DNA from 2 places in the Candidatus Enterococcus clewellii genome. Region 1 is predicted to be linked to the other one. Evidence: riboswitches for the same ligand, from Rfam matches in the RefSeq annotation. Region 1 holds a riboswitch; the other holds the start of a gene.
The links. A riboswitch is a leader RNA that binds a small molecule or an ion and turns the genes downstream of it on or off. The one in region 1 is predicted to bind magnesium.
Positions count from the first base shown of each region.

Region 2: linked by a shared signal. The riboswitch ahead of A5888_RS17255 (LCP family protein) and the one ahead of A5888_RS11870 (MgtC/SapB family protein) in region 1 are both predicted to bind magnesium.

Region 1 covers NZ_CP147247.1:2,484,539-2,492,218, reverse strand. Annotated here, with positions in the region: gene A5888_RS11890 (putative polysaccharide biosynthesis protein) at 1-845, shown strand, start outside; gene A5888_RS11885 (pseudouridine synthase) at 927-1,655, shown strand; gene A5888_RS11880 (IS4 family transposase) at 1,648-3,099, shown strand; gene A5888_RS11875 (NAD(P)H-hydrate dehydratase) at 3,618-4,445, opposite strand; M-box (ykoK) riboswitch at 4,775-4,945, shown strand; gene A5888_RS11870 (MgtC/SapB family protein) at 5,045-5,752, shown strand; gene A5888_RS11865 (GNAT family N-acetyltransferase) at 5,757-6,242, shown strand; gene mgtA (magnesium-translocating P-type ATPase) at 6,676-7,680, shown strand, end outside.
Region 2 covers NZ_CP147247.1:3,670,111-3,677,790, reverse strand. Annotated here, with positions in the region: gene A5888_RS17265 (FtsW/RodA/SpoVE family cell cycle protein) at 10-1,218, opposite strand; gene A5888_RS17260 (FtsW/RodA/SpoVE family cell cycle protein) at 1,199-2,392, opposite strand; gene A5888_RS17255 (LCP family protein) at 2,389-3,315, opposite strand; M-box (ykoK) riboswitch at 3,567-3,735, opposite strand; gene A5888_RS17250 (helix-turn-helix domain-containing protein) at 4,517-5,011, shown strand; gene A5888_RS17245 (hypothetical protein) at 5,025-5,402, shown strand; gene A5888_RS17240 (reverse transcriptase family protein) at 5,555-6,562, opposite strand; gene A5888_RS17235 (YfhO family protein) at 6,959-7,680, opposite strand, start outside.

The DNA of each region.
Region 1 (7,680 bases):
CAGTTTTCAAGCTCGTCGATCAATTTACTTTTTCTAATTTTATGCGAACCTTTACGACCTATTCTGACAGTCAGTTACGTGAGCTGTTCGGGATTTTTAATGCGAACCCAGATAAGCTGACGATGGTCATAATTGCTCTTGCGACATCTATTGCTTCCACAGGCTTACCATTGATTACTGAGGCAGTGACGTTGAAAAATTACCGTGGATTGTCAAAACTAATCAGCAATAATCTACAGCTGTTTGCCTTTGTGATGCTGCCCTCAACCTTTGGGATGATCGTATTGGCGAAGCCGCTGTATACCTTGTTCTATCGCCCAGATGCCTTAGGGACAAATGTTCTGATTCAAGCCTGTTATGCAGGGATATTCCTTGCATTATACATGTTGGTATCGAATATGTTGATGGGGATGTACGGCAATCGTGCTGCTATGCGTTATTTTGGGATTGGCTTAGTCGTCAAACTAATCGTTCAGTACCCAAGTATACGGATGTTTGAAGTGTATGGTCCGCTGATTGCCACTGTGATTGGTTTCAGTGTTGCCAGCTATCTAATGATCCGTAAAATCAAAGAAATTGCGAAATTCAATCTGAGCTTGACCTTGCGTCGTAGCTTGCTGGTTCTGATTATTACCTTGATCATGGTTGTCTTTGCCTTTGTAACCAGACAATTCTTGTATCTATTTTTAACGCCGGACCGAAAAATTCAGGCTTTCCTGATTATTTTACTGGTTGCGGCAGTAGGAGCCGGAGTTTACGGCTATATGACCTTGAAGCTTCGTTTAGCAGATCGTTTGCTTGGTAAAAATGTAAATGCGCTACGCAAAAAGGTTCGAATCAAATAATAACTCATAAACGGGACAGAGGGACTTAGCTTTAAAGGGACTTCTGTCCCGCAGTCTATTTATCAATGAAAGGAAAAAACGATGCGTATAGATAAATTTTTAGCAGAGACAGGCTGTGGCAGCCGTAAAGAAGTGAAAAAATTATTGAAGCAGGGAATCATTACTGTTAACGATCAGGTAATCAAGGATGCCAAATACCAAGTCAATGAATGGACGGATCGAGTGGCTTATGATGAAGAGCCTTTGAGCTATCAAAAAAATTTTTATTATATGCTGCACAAGCCCCAAGATGTGATTTCAGCGACAGAGGACAAATACGATGAAACGGTGATTGATTTACTTTCAGATGAAGATTTTCGGGAGGATCTGTTTCCTGTGGGGAGATTGGATAAGGATACAGAAGGGCTATTGATTTTAACCAATGACGGCCAATTGGCCCATCGCTTACTTTCACCAAAAAAGCATGTGGACAAAGAGTATTTTGCTCGTATTGCCGGAATTGTGACAAAAGAGGATATCGCATTATTTGCGGAGGGGCTCACCTTGAAAAACGGGGAGGCTGTGAAACCCGGACAACTGGTTATTGATTCTGTGGATGAAGCTGTTGGGGAATCAGAAATTCGTTTAGTTATTCAAGAGGGGAAATTTCATCAAGTGAAGCGGATGTTTGAAGCTGTTGATAAACAAGTTATTTATCTGAAACGACTTCGAATGGGCGCGTTGTATTTGGATGAACAGCTTGAATTGGGTGCGTACCGCCCTTTGACAGAGGCTGAGTTGGCATTGGTGGAGACTAAGGGGATTGGATAGAAAAGTGGCTGGACCAGAAGCGTCAAACTTCAAGCACCAAGTAGGTAACATCGTCAACTTAAGAGAAACTCTGAAAAATAGCAGAGTTTCTCTTTTCTTTTTCCTCAGAACCTTTTATAGTAAAAGAAAAGAGGTGATTCGAATGGCTGCTCCTTATCACAAACGATTCGATCTGATTTCTAACTCACTCACTTCTTCTCATTTCCATTCAATTGCTCGATTCCCAGATTCTCCTAACAGTTTTACTCGTACTCGTAAATTCCCCTTAAATGAAGTCATTTATTCGTTTCTTTTCAAACGTGGCCTTACGGCCACCATGGAAGTCTATCACTACTTAAAGCGAAAGGGGTCCTCTGTAATGACATTATCCAAACAAGCATTTCTTTCACAACGAAAGAAAGTAAACCCTGAAGCGTTTCGATTTTTAAACTTACAGTATCTTTCTCATTTTTACACACAAGATACACCAAAAACTTGGCATAATTATCTTGTTTTTGCCATTGACGGTAGTCGAATGGAAGTGCCAAATTCGAAAGAAAATCGCCTGTTTTTCAGTCAAAATGGCAATCGATTTGGTGAAACATCTGTACGAGCACAAACGAGTGGCTTAATGGATGTGTTCAATGCCTTCCTGATTGATCTCCAGATTGATTCGCTTCATGTCGGTGAAAAAAATTTAGCGAAAAAGAATCTTCTTTCCTCAGAGTCAATTCCTTTTCAAGCTCCGCGGCTCGTACTTTTTGATCGCGGATACCCCTCACTGGATCTCATTCATTTTATTGAGAAACAGAAACTTAGCTACTTGATTCGAATCCCTTCGACGATTTATCAAAAGGAACGGGCACAACTGACCTCTCTTGATTCATCCGTTTTTTTGTCCTGTACGTATTCACGTTTAAGAACAATGAAACGAGTAGAGCCTGAACTCGCAAAAGACTTTGAGGCGAATAAGGGGATAATGACCCGTATGATTCAACTACCATTGGAAAATGGTCAAATGAATGTATTTATGACGAATCTCCCAGCAACAATTACGAGAGAAGAAATTCTTGAACTTTATAAAAAACGTTGGGCAATCGAAAAACTCTGGCAGACAGTAAAAAACAAATTGAAAATTGAACAGGTTTCAGGTAAAAGTCCAGTTTGTGTCTATCAAGATTTTTTAGCTCAAAGTCTTGTTTATAACATGGTTCAAGATGTGATGAGTCATTTAAATCAGAAAGAAACAAAGAAAAAGATCAATGAGAATATAGCAATTGGCTTGTGGAAAGACCAGTTGATTGATATTGTCCTTGAAAAGGACGATAAGGAAAAGCTACTTCGGTTCAAAAAGTTGGAAGAAGACATACTACGAGCGGTTTATCTTCCTCGAGATCTCCAAAGGAACAAACGAAAATACAAACACCACAATAAATATAAACAAAATCAAAAACCTAGTTTTTAAAAAAGCAGTCTTCATTTTATTCAGAGAGAAGCTTTTTTTTGCTTTTTTTCTTAGTTACTCCTTCAATTATCTAGTCAAGTACGCAATACGTGATTTTATACTCTCTTTACTAACAGATAGCTACGCTTTCTTTTTTCTCTATTCTTTAAGTTGACGATGTTACCAAGTAGGTACTTTTCATCATCTGTTCTGCTCAAAAGAGCAATCACAGTGATTCTAAGCAATAAGATGGAATTCACGAAAATTGCTTCATGACAAATTTTTGCTGAATTTCAGCTTATTGTCGAAGAGCCTTGAAACACAATGGTTTACCACTGATGCATTCTCGCTTGTGGCTCGTCGCAGTTTAGGGCCTACGAGTGTTGAGCGGACATCGACGCAGCTCGCTACTAGTAGTTGCTTCTGGCCCACCGTTTATTCGGGTTTAGATACAGAACAAGCGTAGGACTTGAGTTATGTCCCACGCTCTTTTTTGTTGTCTAGATTTGCTTTTTTTGAAAGGAGCAGGTGTGAAAATCCTATTGCTCAAAGCGTTTCATATAATAGGGAAGCTGATTAGCCAGTTCTGTCGGGAGAACAACATATCGTTCTTTCCCCAACGCTTCACCTATCAAACTGTGGAGATAAACAGCGGCGCAAAGTGCGTCTTCCTTGTCTGGAAATTGAGCAACAAATGCAGTGATCATACCCGCGAGAGTATCCCCCATTCCACCTGTAGCCATGGCGGGTGTGCCAAGTGGATTAGTGTAAACTGCGTGCTTTGTATAGATTTCTGTTCGATGACTTTTAACTACGACAGAAGCAAGCAACGCTTGTTGTGCAAGCTGATTATTGTCAGTGCTTTGCTTTTCTATCGGTAGTCCACTTAAACGTTCCCACTCTTTCTGATGGGGTGTAAAAATTACTTGTTCAGGATAGTTTAATTGCGGTCTTTGTTCTGCAAATAACGTGATTGCTGAACCGTCTATAACGAGCCACTGCTTCGCTGTTTGCTTGTCTAAGACCGATTGAATCAAAAGTTTGCTGTGTTGAGATAACCCTAGACCTGGGCCAATCAACAAGACATCGGCTTGCTGACTTACTTCATCGATCAGTTGCTGATCGAGCCAATCAACGACCATCGCTTCAGGTAGTCGAGCATGTAAAGCAGGATGATTTTTTTTGTCAGTAATCACGGTGACTAACCCAGTACCGGCGAGACTTGCGGCTTGGGCACTCATGATGATTGCTCCACCATATTGTGCGTTTCCACCAATTAGTACGGCCCTGCCGAATGTTCCTTTATGGCTATTTTCGGGTCGTTTTTTTATGACCTTAGTTAAAATATTTTCTGATAAGCACTGCATAATTTCTCCTTTCTTTTTTGTTCTAGTAACACAAGTATACTGCAAAGAGCGATTGAATGAACAGCATCAAGAAGGAAGCAGGGGCGATTTTTTCTTCTTCTTTTCTTGTTGTGAATTTCTAACATCGATGGAATAGAATCAAAAAAAATAAAAAAATTTTTAAATGGAATGAATGAATCTATTAGAAATGAGCAATGTCTTTCTTTTAAAGGGTTTCTTTGTTTGGTAAAACAGAGGATTTTCTTTTTTACGGGGGTTATTCTAATTCTTTTCTGGAAGAAGTCGGTTGACAGATTATTTTTCCTTTGTTATTATCAACTCGAAAATTAAATACGATTTGTTAGGTGAGGCTCCTATACAAACACAGGCTGCTGCCCAAAAATGTCGAGAGACGCCAATGGGTAGAACAGGAATTGTCGAATACAAGGCTTTTCATAAGGCAGCTAAAAGCAATGCTTTTTACGTTGTATAGTGCTAAAACTCAACGATTAGATCAATAAGCATTTTTTTTGTGCAGTTTCAGACCTTTCGCTGAGTTTTTTTGCGAGAGGTCTTTTTGTTATTGATGACATGTATTGATTTTCAAAAGTGTATAGGAGGTGAGGTATGATGCATTTTTGGTAACGATGCTCGTCAGTATCTTGGCAGGAGCAGTTATTGGTATGGAGCGGCAATGGCGGAAAAAGATTGCGGGTATCAGAACGATGGTCCTGGTTTCATTAGGGGCGACATTATTTGCCGTATTGTCTACGTTGATCACAGAGGATGGAAGTCCTAGTCGGATTGCGGCACAAATTGTTAGCGGTGTTGGTTTTCTCGCCGGAGGAGTGATTCTGAGAGATGGTTTCAGTGTGACAGGTCTTAATACAGCGGCAACGCTTTGGTGTTCGGCAGCAGTAGGAACCTTGATTGGCTCGGGATATCTTGTAGAAGGTGGATGTGCCGCAGGAATGATCACGCTAGTCAATACGCTGATTCGGTTTTTTTCGTATAAATTGGACTGCTGGTCAAAAAAGAATCAATCAGAAGAAGGAGAACAAGGCGCACCAATTTTTCTATCGGTCGTTGGCAAGGGATCTGCCGAGGTCATGCTTCGGACAGAAATTGTCCATCTGCTGGATCATTATTTTCTTAAATTCTGTCGTTTTTCCTGCTCGGATCTCACGGGGAAACGTACCCAGTTAGTTGTTGAAATCGAGCCGGCAGTAAATAGTGAGCTGGCGATTACAGAAATCATTACTCACTTATTCAACATACCAGAGGTTATAGAGGTCTATCAATTAGCAGAGGAGGAAACATCATGGTAAAACAGTGTTTACGGTAGTGCAATGGAATAGTCGGGATTATTGGGCAGGCATCGAGTTGCGTAATGATCTGTTGAAAAAAAACTCGGGGCAAAAGCAGCTGACTTCCGCTCCTTTAGACGAACAGAACGATCTGCATTTGACTGTTCGCAGAGATGGAAAGGTTGTAGGAACATTATTGATGCATCCGATCGATCAGAAGATGATCCAAGTAAAGCAGGTAGCGATTGCTTCTTGTTGTCAAGGTTTAGGTATTGGCAAACAGCTGTTGCGCTATGCAGAGAAGCTAGCTGCGGTGATGAACTATAAGATTATTTTTCTGACAGGAAGAAAACAGGCCTGGTCCTTCTATGAAAAACTTGATTATATGAGCGTATTAGATAGCTATGTAGATGGACAGATTGAATTGAAATTATTCAAAAAAGAACTGAATGTAGAGAACGGATTTATCACAAACGAGGTAAGGGAGATGAAAACAAATGGACGACAGTAGTTCGAGAAAAAAGGGATCTTGGAAAGAAGAATCAGAAGCGTGCGGAGAACATTATTGTCTATTTGTTTTCAGCGTACTCCCTTGATAGATGACTCTTTTTTTCTTGCTCCCTGATCAAAAAGGCCTGTTTATAAACAGATAAAACAGTGCTTTTACGGCAGAGAGCAGAGGATAGTTTTTATAGAGAAAGGAAACAGCTGTAGCCATCCGAAAATTGGGATCATTGCAGCAATTGAGCTGCTGCAGAGCAAAGACCTTAAATAATTGAAGGCTTTGAAAATAGATTGCTTTGCGCATGAATTTCTTTTAAAGGAAAAATAGTTGGCGAGCGACGATCGTTCAACTGTTTCAACCGTTTTTCTTTGTTTGAAAAGTCTATCCATTTTGCCACTGCTTCACTTTAGGAGAGAAGGTAAGAAAATTGGAAAAGAAAATGAAACAAACACCCTATACAAATTATGAAATTTTTGCAAGAAAGACGGCAACAAGTGTTTTTGACTGGTTCAAGACCTCAGCAAAGGGCTTATCAGAAGCACAGGTGAGCGCAGCACGGGAAAAATTTGGGGACAACAAAATCGTTTATGGGAAAAAAACACCATGGCTAGTAGAGGTAATAAAAGCATATATTACGCCATTCACATTGGTATTGATCAGTTTAGGTGTGATTTCCTTTGTGACAGAATATGTGATCGTACCACCGGAAGAAAAGGATTTATTTGGCGTTATCATCATTTTTACGATGGTTATCATGAGCGGGACAATGACACTCTTTCAGTCAGTGAAATCAAATCAGGCAGCTGAAAAACTAAAATCAATGGTCAAGGTTACGACTGCCGTAAAACGTAACAATGAATTTCAAGAGATTCCTATGGAAGAGGTCGTTTGTGGTGATTTAATCAAGCTATCTGCCGGGGACATGATTCCGGCGGATATTCGTTTGATAAAGACAAAGGATTTGTTTATTTCACAGTCCGCATTGACCGGAGAAAGCTACCCGGTAGAAAAGTGTGCAGAAAATACCAGTCAGCATTATGACACAGAAACAAGCTATGAGAATCTGGTGTTTATGGGAAGTAATGTAATCAGTGGCAGTGCAGAAGGTATCGTTGTTTCGACTGGAAATAGGACCTTGTTTGGCAACGTGGCAAAAGAGCTTGCTACGAAACCAATCAAAAGCAGTTTTGATCTCGGTATTCAAAAAACTTCGTTTCTGCTAATCAAATTTATGGCCTTGATGGCACCAACGGTAATCGTGATCAATGGGTTTACAAAAGGGGATTGGATGGAGGCGTTTCTCTTTGGTTTGTCCGTTGCTGTTGGTCTGACTCCAGAGATGCTACCAATGATCGTAACGACAAATTTAGTCAAAGGTGCTACGACGATGGCCAAAAAGGGAACAGTAATCAAAAATTTGAACTCGATTCAAAATTTTGGTGCA
Region 2 (7,680 bases), 1.2 Mb from region 1:
ACTTAACCCTCACTGACCTTTGACATTCACTTTCTGTACAGTCAAACGCTGTTTCCTACATAGTTTCTTCTGTCCATACATAGATAGCACCAGACCTACAGCAATAAAATTAGCCACATAGGCAGTTCCTCCTTGACTCAGAAATGGTAACGGAATTCCAGTTAGCGGAAGCAAACCAACTGCTGCACCAATATTCTCAATGATATGAAACAAGAAATACATAATCACGCCTGTTGTTACATATGCATAAAATTCTTTATTCACATTCATTGTGCACACCAACATTTGGTAGATTAGATAGAAAAATAGTAGTAACAATAAGGCGGAGCCAATAAATCCATACGCTTCACCTATTACAGTAAAAATCATATCAGATTCCCGAACCGGCACATGGACTTCAAGATTCGTCAGTCCTTTTCCAAGCATACCACCTGAACCGATAGCTGTGATTCCACCAGCTTGCTGATAGCCGATTCCATCCGCGTAGTCAAATGGATTTAGCCAAACTTCTACCCTCTGAAACTGATAGGGTTGAAAATGAACTAGCTTAAGTAACTTTTGTCCCCACTCTGTAAAAATAAGTAAAATCGCACCACCGCCTACCAGACAAAATAGTCCAAAGCCTGTTCCTAAAATTTTCCATGAGCAACCAGAAACAATCAACATCCCTCCAAAAATAGAAAGAAATACCAAGCTCGTTCCAAAATCCTTTTGGTAGAACATCAGGCCCCAGACAGGTAGACTCACCGCTATCATCTTGAACAATAGTTCCAAGTCTGCTCGCATCACTGTTTTCGAGGAATCGATTTTTCTTCTGTCCGCAGTAATAATCATGGCAAGTACTAAAATATAGCCTATTTTCATGAACTCTGAAGGTTGGAAAGTCACTGGCCCCAACCTTAACCATCGCCGAGTATTCGTGATCGATGCCATAACGGGATCATGAAATCGAACCAATAACAGCATCAACAGTAGACTCATACCATAAATAATGGGTGTTGCTTTCCATAAAACATGTAGAGGAATCCACAATGTAACCAGCATACAAATGGTCCCCAGAATGGTCCATAAAAATTGTTTACGCAATAAAGGAAAGGATTCAACAACTGTTACATCTGCTTCAAATGCTCCATACTGCGCAAAAAAACCGACAATAACCAGTAAAAAAACAGGCAACAACAAGGCATAATTCAGCCAGTCATTTTGCTCTTTTTTCATCTCGTTTTCCTCCCTTTCTTTTCAGCCCCTCTTCCCTTAGCTCCGTTGCTCGAGCATTCAAGGCTAGTCCCAAAGTGATGCTCAGTATCAAAAGACTTGAACCGCCATAACTTAAAAAGGGGAACGTCACACCCGTCAGTGGGATGTAGCCTAATAAACTGCCAACATTCACTGCCACTTGTAATAGCAAAATTGTGCCACAACCAAGAAACAATTGAGAGTTATAAAGATTCTTCGAACGAATAGAGAGTTGATATAGTCGAATAATCATGAAAAAAACCAGAAAAAGAAGCAGTAACCCGCCAAGCAACCCTAATTCTTCAATAGCTGTTGCAAAAATGTAATCTGTATCTGATGCAGGCAAAAACCCCTTTTTTTGAATTCCGTTACCTAGACCTCGGCCAAACAGACCACCATTATAGATTGCATAATAGGCACTAGCTGACTGATGCCCAATTCCTGTTGGATCGATAAACGGATTTTCCATTACCTTGAAGCGCGTGACCAGATAAGCAAATTTATCTGGCAGCCAGTCAACTGATCCGCTTAACAACAAGCGACTTAGCCCTTCTCTAACACCAATGAAACCAACGATTGGAAGAATAGTAAAATATGGAGACAAGCCGCTTGCAAGTAGCATAAATAAAACTAGTATAAAAATCATCGCTCCAGCGGCAAGATTAGGTTGCAAACTTACCAAAACAATAAGAAGCAAGCAAAGAACGATTGCTTTTTTATAATAGTGAAATGAAAATGGCCAGTCTGCCGGACGATTGGACGTAACTCTACTCAAATAGAGAAGTAATGTCAGTGAGACCAGCTCTGATGGTTGAAAAATCATGAATCCCAGATCTATCCAGCGAACAGCTCCACCGGCGGTTACTCCTTTGCTTAAAGTAAAAATCAAAAGAAAAATAGTTAGAATCATCAATAAAAAAAGAAAGCCTTTGCTTCTAAAAATCGATAGTTTCACTCGATAAACACAAAATAAACAGATCATACTAATAATAAAAGAAGAAAGCTGCTTCCACCCCTTGCTTCCTATGCTCAACTCATTAAGCATCAACTGATAAGAACTTGCACTATACACTAAAAGAATTCCCACCACGCATAAAACGAAATAGGGTAGAAACAAATACCAATCCAAATAGACTCTTTTTGTCAGCTGCTTCATGGTGCTTCTCCGACACGCAAAAAGGTCTCTATTGCTAATTGATTTTCTACTGTATCAATCTCCAAGACACTGCCGGACGGTGTGTAATCGTTGAACATCCAGCTGCCTTCCACCGGTACTAATAAAGTCTGAAGCTCTCCAATCTGTCCAAACAGGAAATTCTTCCCAACATCCAATAAAACATCATAAGGAAGATCGGTATCGACATATCCAATTGCTGCTCCCAGCAAACGAGGCAATCTTGCAATCGGCAGTCCGCTTTTTGCTTGCTTGATCAAGCTGTCTGCAACCTGCTGCTGACGCCGTACTCTGCCAAAATCTCCTTCACCATCCATACGAAATCTGGCATACTGCAGCAAGCTATAACCATCCATAAGCTGCTCTCCCTGATTTATTTCTACACCATCTAGTTCAAATGATGTTTCAGCATCAATTTGGACTCCCTCGGAGAAAAAATCATCAATCAGTTGGTTAAATATCTTGAAATCTATCGCTGCGTAATAATTGATTGGCAGCCCAAAAGAATCGTTTATGACCTCCTTTGTCAATGCTGCTCCTCCATAAGCATACGCAGCATTGATTTTGTCCATGCCAACTCCGGGTATATTCACGTATACATCCCTCATGATTGAGATGACCTTTGGCTCCTTCTTTGTTGTATCATAATTGAGCACCATTAATGTATCCGATCTCCCACCATCTTCATCATCCTCCCGACCATCATCTCCGATCAGTAAAACAGTGATTTCTCCGGTTTCTGAGCGTTCATCCCCTAAAAAGGATTCATTCTTCTTGGTATTTACTTGTAGCTGAGACTGTTTTTTTCCTTTATGAAAATTAATGACAGAGTAACAAAAAAATAGTACAGCAGCCAAAAACAGGGAAAGTAGACAAACAATCAGCCATTGCCATCTTTTCTTCATTTCTAACTTCCTCTCTTTCCAATTATTTATGAACGTTCCGTTGAATGAAAAACTTGTTTTCGGCATTAACAAGACCCGTTTCTTCTGATAAACCAGGCGAGGGAAATTACACACTTTTGTTCCATCCCCTTCTTCTATTCAAAAATCCTCTGCAAAAATAAAAAATCACTTTCGTCATAAAGGATCAACGAAAGTGCTGGGAAATGAAGGCATGGCTGAATAGACAGTTCTATACCGTCTTCAGCTACGTTCAGTTTTCTCTTCGTTGAGTTTTAGCACTATACAACGTAAAAAGCGGTGCTTTTAGCTGCTTTTTGAAAAGCCTTAATTCGGCAATCCCTGTTCTACCCATTACTGTCTTTCGACAAATCTGAGCAGCAGCCTGTGTTTGTATAGGAGCCTCACCTAACAAGTCATTCAATTCTTCACGACTATAAAGTGTTAGCAAAAAGAAGTCAACCGTCCAAATATTAAGCCGATGACTAGTACTCGAAAAAAATAATTCATGTTATTTTTATTGATCATCATAACAGTCGGCCGCAGCCATTTCATCTCGTTAAAAAACGGCTGAGTAAATAAAATAAAACCTTTACCTTTCCTTAATCCTTTCTTTATCTCTTCTTAATAAATACAGGATATTTGTATTGTATTTCTTTTTATAAGTGTTCTATTGAAACTGAAAAAATCATGTAATTACAGATGCAACAATAGCGATTTCCCTTGTGTATTAAATAACCTTCTGATATCAAAAAATTAGATTCAACAGTTATTTTATCTTTTTCATTCAGCTCGATTTCAGACTCTATTAAGGCAATAAATAAAATGCTTTTCATCCCACTGAAAAGTCGGCTACTGTGATTGTGAACAACCAAATAATATAGATTACATTTAAAACTATTTAGATAACTCCGAACGTTTCAGATACAGTGATAACTCAGTGGGCGAGATTATCGTATTCGACAGGCAAGTTGATATACAATCAGCTACTTTGCCAGTCTCATTTTACGATTAAAACTAACTTCACAGGGTCCATCGTACTCATTATCCTTTCTTAAATAGAGAAGTGTATCATCAATCCAATTCTTTCAATTGTTCAAGAAACCTACTAACACCAAGGAAGAAAGCCATACTTTCTTTGCTTTTCTTAGTATTTATTTTAGAATAAGGGTGTGGAAAATTTGAAAAAGAGAAGAGGACAAAGATGGACACAATGGATATTGGTGCTCATTTAAAAACAAAACGAGAAGAGCATCACCTGACACAAGAGCAATTAGCCAATAAAATTTTCGTTTCTCGTCAAGCAATTTCACAGTGGGAAAATAATAAGACTTTTCCAGATATTTCCAATTTGATTATGTTAAGCGAGTTATACAAGATTCCTTTAGAGCAGTTGATTCTCAAAAAAGCAATTGATTCTACGATGCAAAAAGAAGCAAATCAACAGAGGCAAAAATACGCCAGAAACAGCACAGTTGTTCTATTTATCGTTTCATTAACCACTGTGATCTTCGCTATTTTTCATAAAATAAACAACAATGGAGTGGTCATTTTTTATGCGGTTCTTTCACTGCTGATTCTGGGTATTTACGCACTATACATGAAAAAGCTAGAAGCTGTATCTGAAAAAATACTCTACACGGTTGTCATTCTTATCGTACTTATTTTCGCAGTAGCTACTTCGACAAGCTTCACATAAAAGGAGGTATCTTATGAAGGGTTATGTTCTAACAAGCATGGACAAAATTGATTTCCAACTATCAAGTCAACTGACAACAACTCACGAAGCCACTCTGTCGGACGACCTGCTTCGACACGTCACAGAATCAAGGAAAGATATTTCCTGGGAAATCGTTTCTTTTCAAGAGATCAAAGAGCTTTTAGAGGAAAATAGTAGTGAGGTCATTGTCGCACTCACTCCCTACACGCAACCTTTCAAAAAGTATCTATCTGTTACCTTTCCTGAGCTTACATTCATTGATGAGCAATCACATTCTAAAAAAGAAACAGTAGAAAAATTTGAACTTATGATGATCGGCACCATTTTCTTTACACTTGTCGTGCTCAGTGTTTTAGCTTATACATTCTAAAGCGAAAGCTTACTTGGGCTTAGCAGTTTGGAATTGCTTTCCCAAAATAAAACAGGCCCACCAATCGTTTGCACATGATTGGTAGGCCTGTTTTTGATTTTTATAGTTCACGAAATGGTTCAACCACTTCTCATTTTTCTTTATACATTTATTTATCTGTATACTTGACGATGTTCAGTCAAGAGAACTTTCAGCTGTGTTCTAGCCTGTAGAAATTCTTCGTCCAAAGGATTGATCTGCAAAATAAAATTGGTCTTACTCAATAGCGAAAGCAGATAATTTTCAATCGTTCTCTGCTCAATCAAGTGCGGAGCAACAGCCGTTTTACGTGCTATATGTGAAGAAACACCAAACTTCATGCAATAATAGATTTCTTGGCGCAGCTGTTTTCGATAGGTTCTTGGCGCTTGAGATTTCTCATTTACTACAATCCCGGTTACTGTTTGTTGTTCATGCTTGGAAATCACTCTAGTTTTCTTTTTATTGAGCGAAAATCCGAGCTCAACTAAAAAGGCCTGTACCTTATTTTTCACTGTTGTAGCATCAAATGTACCGGAAAATGTCATATCATCGCAAAAGCGAGTGTAGCTGATTCCTTTTTCCACACACCACTGACCAATAGAATCATCAAAGCTTCTTAAAACTAGATTGGAAATCATCGGAGAGGTCGGCGCTCCTTGAGGCAAGCAATGATTGTAGCAACAGAGATTGGTTAATAATCCTGCTGTAGCTTTTGGAAAATAGCTACGAGGAAACCCATACGCATAGACCTGCGAAAAAGAAATACTATCAAAAAAATCTTCAATATCCAGTTTCAAAATCTGTTGTTTCTCCGTATGCGGCTGTGCGTTCATAATCAATCCAACGCCTTTTTGATAAGCAGTCGCATAGATTGACACACTTCGTTGGGACAAGATATTGGCTAAAATATTTTTCTGAACCAGTTTCAAGCGCTCATCCGGCTTCGTGATTTTTCTTGTCCCACCATTACTTTTCACTAGTGTATATTGTTCATAATGTTTTTCAAGAGTATTGCTGAGGCTGTATAAACAAGTAATTTGTTCCTTATTCGAAAGCGTTGTTTCACCCAACAGTTGAAATGACAACAAGAACTCATTACATTGTTCTACTGTTATATATTTCCATATATCCCTACTCATAAGCAGTCTCCTACTCCATGCTTCCTTATGCTCGAATAAGCAAGAACGACAGAGACGACACAAAAATTCGATACTGTAAGTTGTGAGATGTACAAAGCCGAAGGCGGAAGCACATGAAATGTGCGGGCGTACATTGATCAGCTTACAGTGAATATAATCCCTTATTCCTCTCCGATGGTGACTCACCATCAGATCGATCTGGACGATCGCATGCGCTATCATCTCTGTCATTTTTACTCTACCTTTTTATTCTAGCATGTTGACGGAGTGAAAAAAAGAGCCACAGTAGAAAGATAATCGTTCAAAAGAAGGAGTTATACTTGTCCACTCAAAAAATGAGTATTTTAAACTATTAATTGTGGGCATTCCAAATGAACCAAGTCTTTTGTATTTTACCTATGCATCTGTATCTTTTCCGTCATCTAAAGGTTGTTCTTCCATCGATCTCTTTTCTTTTATTTCACTTGTAGATAGTTTAAATGAGATTGACTCATCCTCTCCCCGAGAAAAAGTAAACTCTGTTAGCAGCGATTTTTGTTGTTCTGTTTTTTCCGATGCTTCTTCTTTAGATACATCGTTTTGATCGATCAGACGTTCGATAGCTCTCTCTTGTTTTTCACCTGAACCATGCTGCTTATCCCCTGGATTGCTTGCCTTATGTTCCTCAGCTATATCCATAATCAGTTGCGGCTCATCCTGTCGTTTTTTCTTCAACCAGAACACTATAGCACCAAATAGCAGAATACTGCCACCAGCAATCCAGAGCCCCAGCCTCATCCCATAAGGGAAGTACACCAGTTCAACCGTATATTTCCCGGCAGTCAACGGAATAGTCAAAAACGCATCCTTAAAGGTTGGAATCGCTACCTCTTTCCCATCCACGTAGGCTTTCCAGCCTTTATCGTATGGAATCGTCGTCATCAAAATTTGATCTTCTTTCAACGCAACGGAGGTAGAGGCTTTGCGTCCTTTAACATCGATCTCTACTCCTTTTTTCTGTATCTTTTCTACCGTTGACACAAATTGATCTGTATCCATCAACGCAACATCAGGTTTTAACAGAATCATTGATTTTTCTTTATCTGATTCTTTTGAATACGTAAAGGTCACCTTCACCT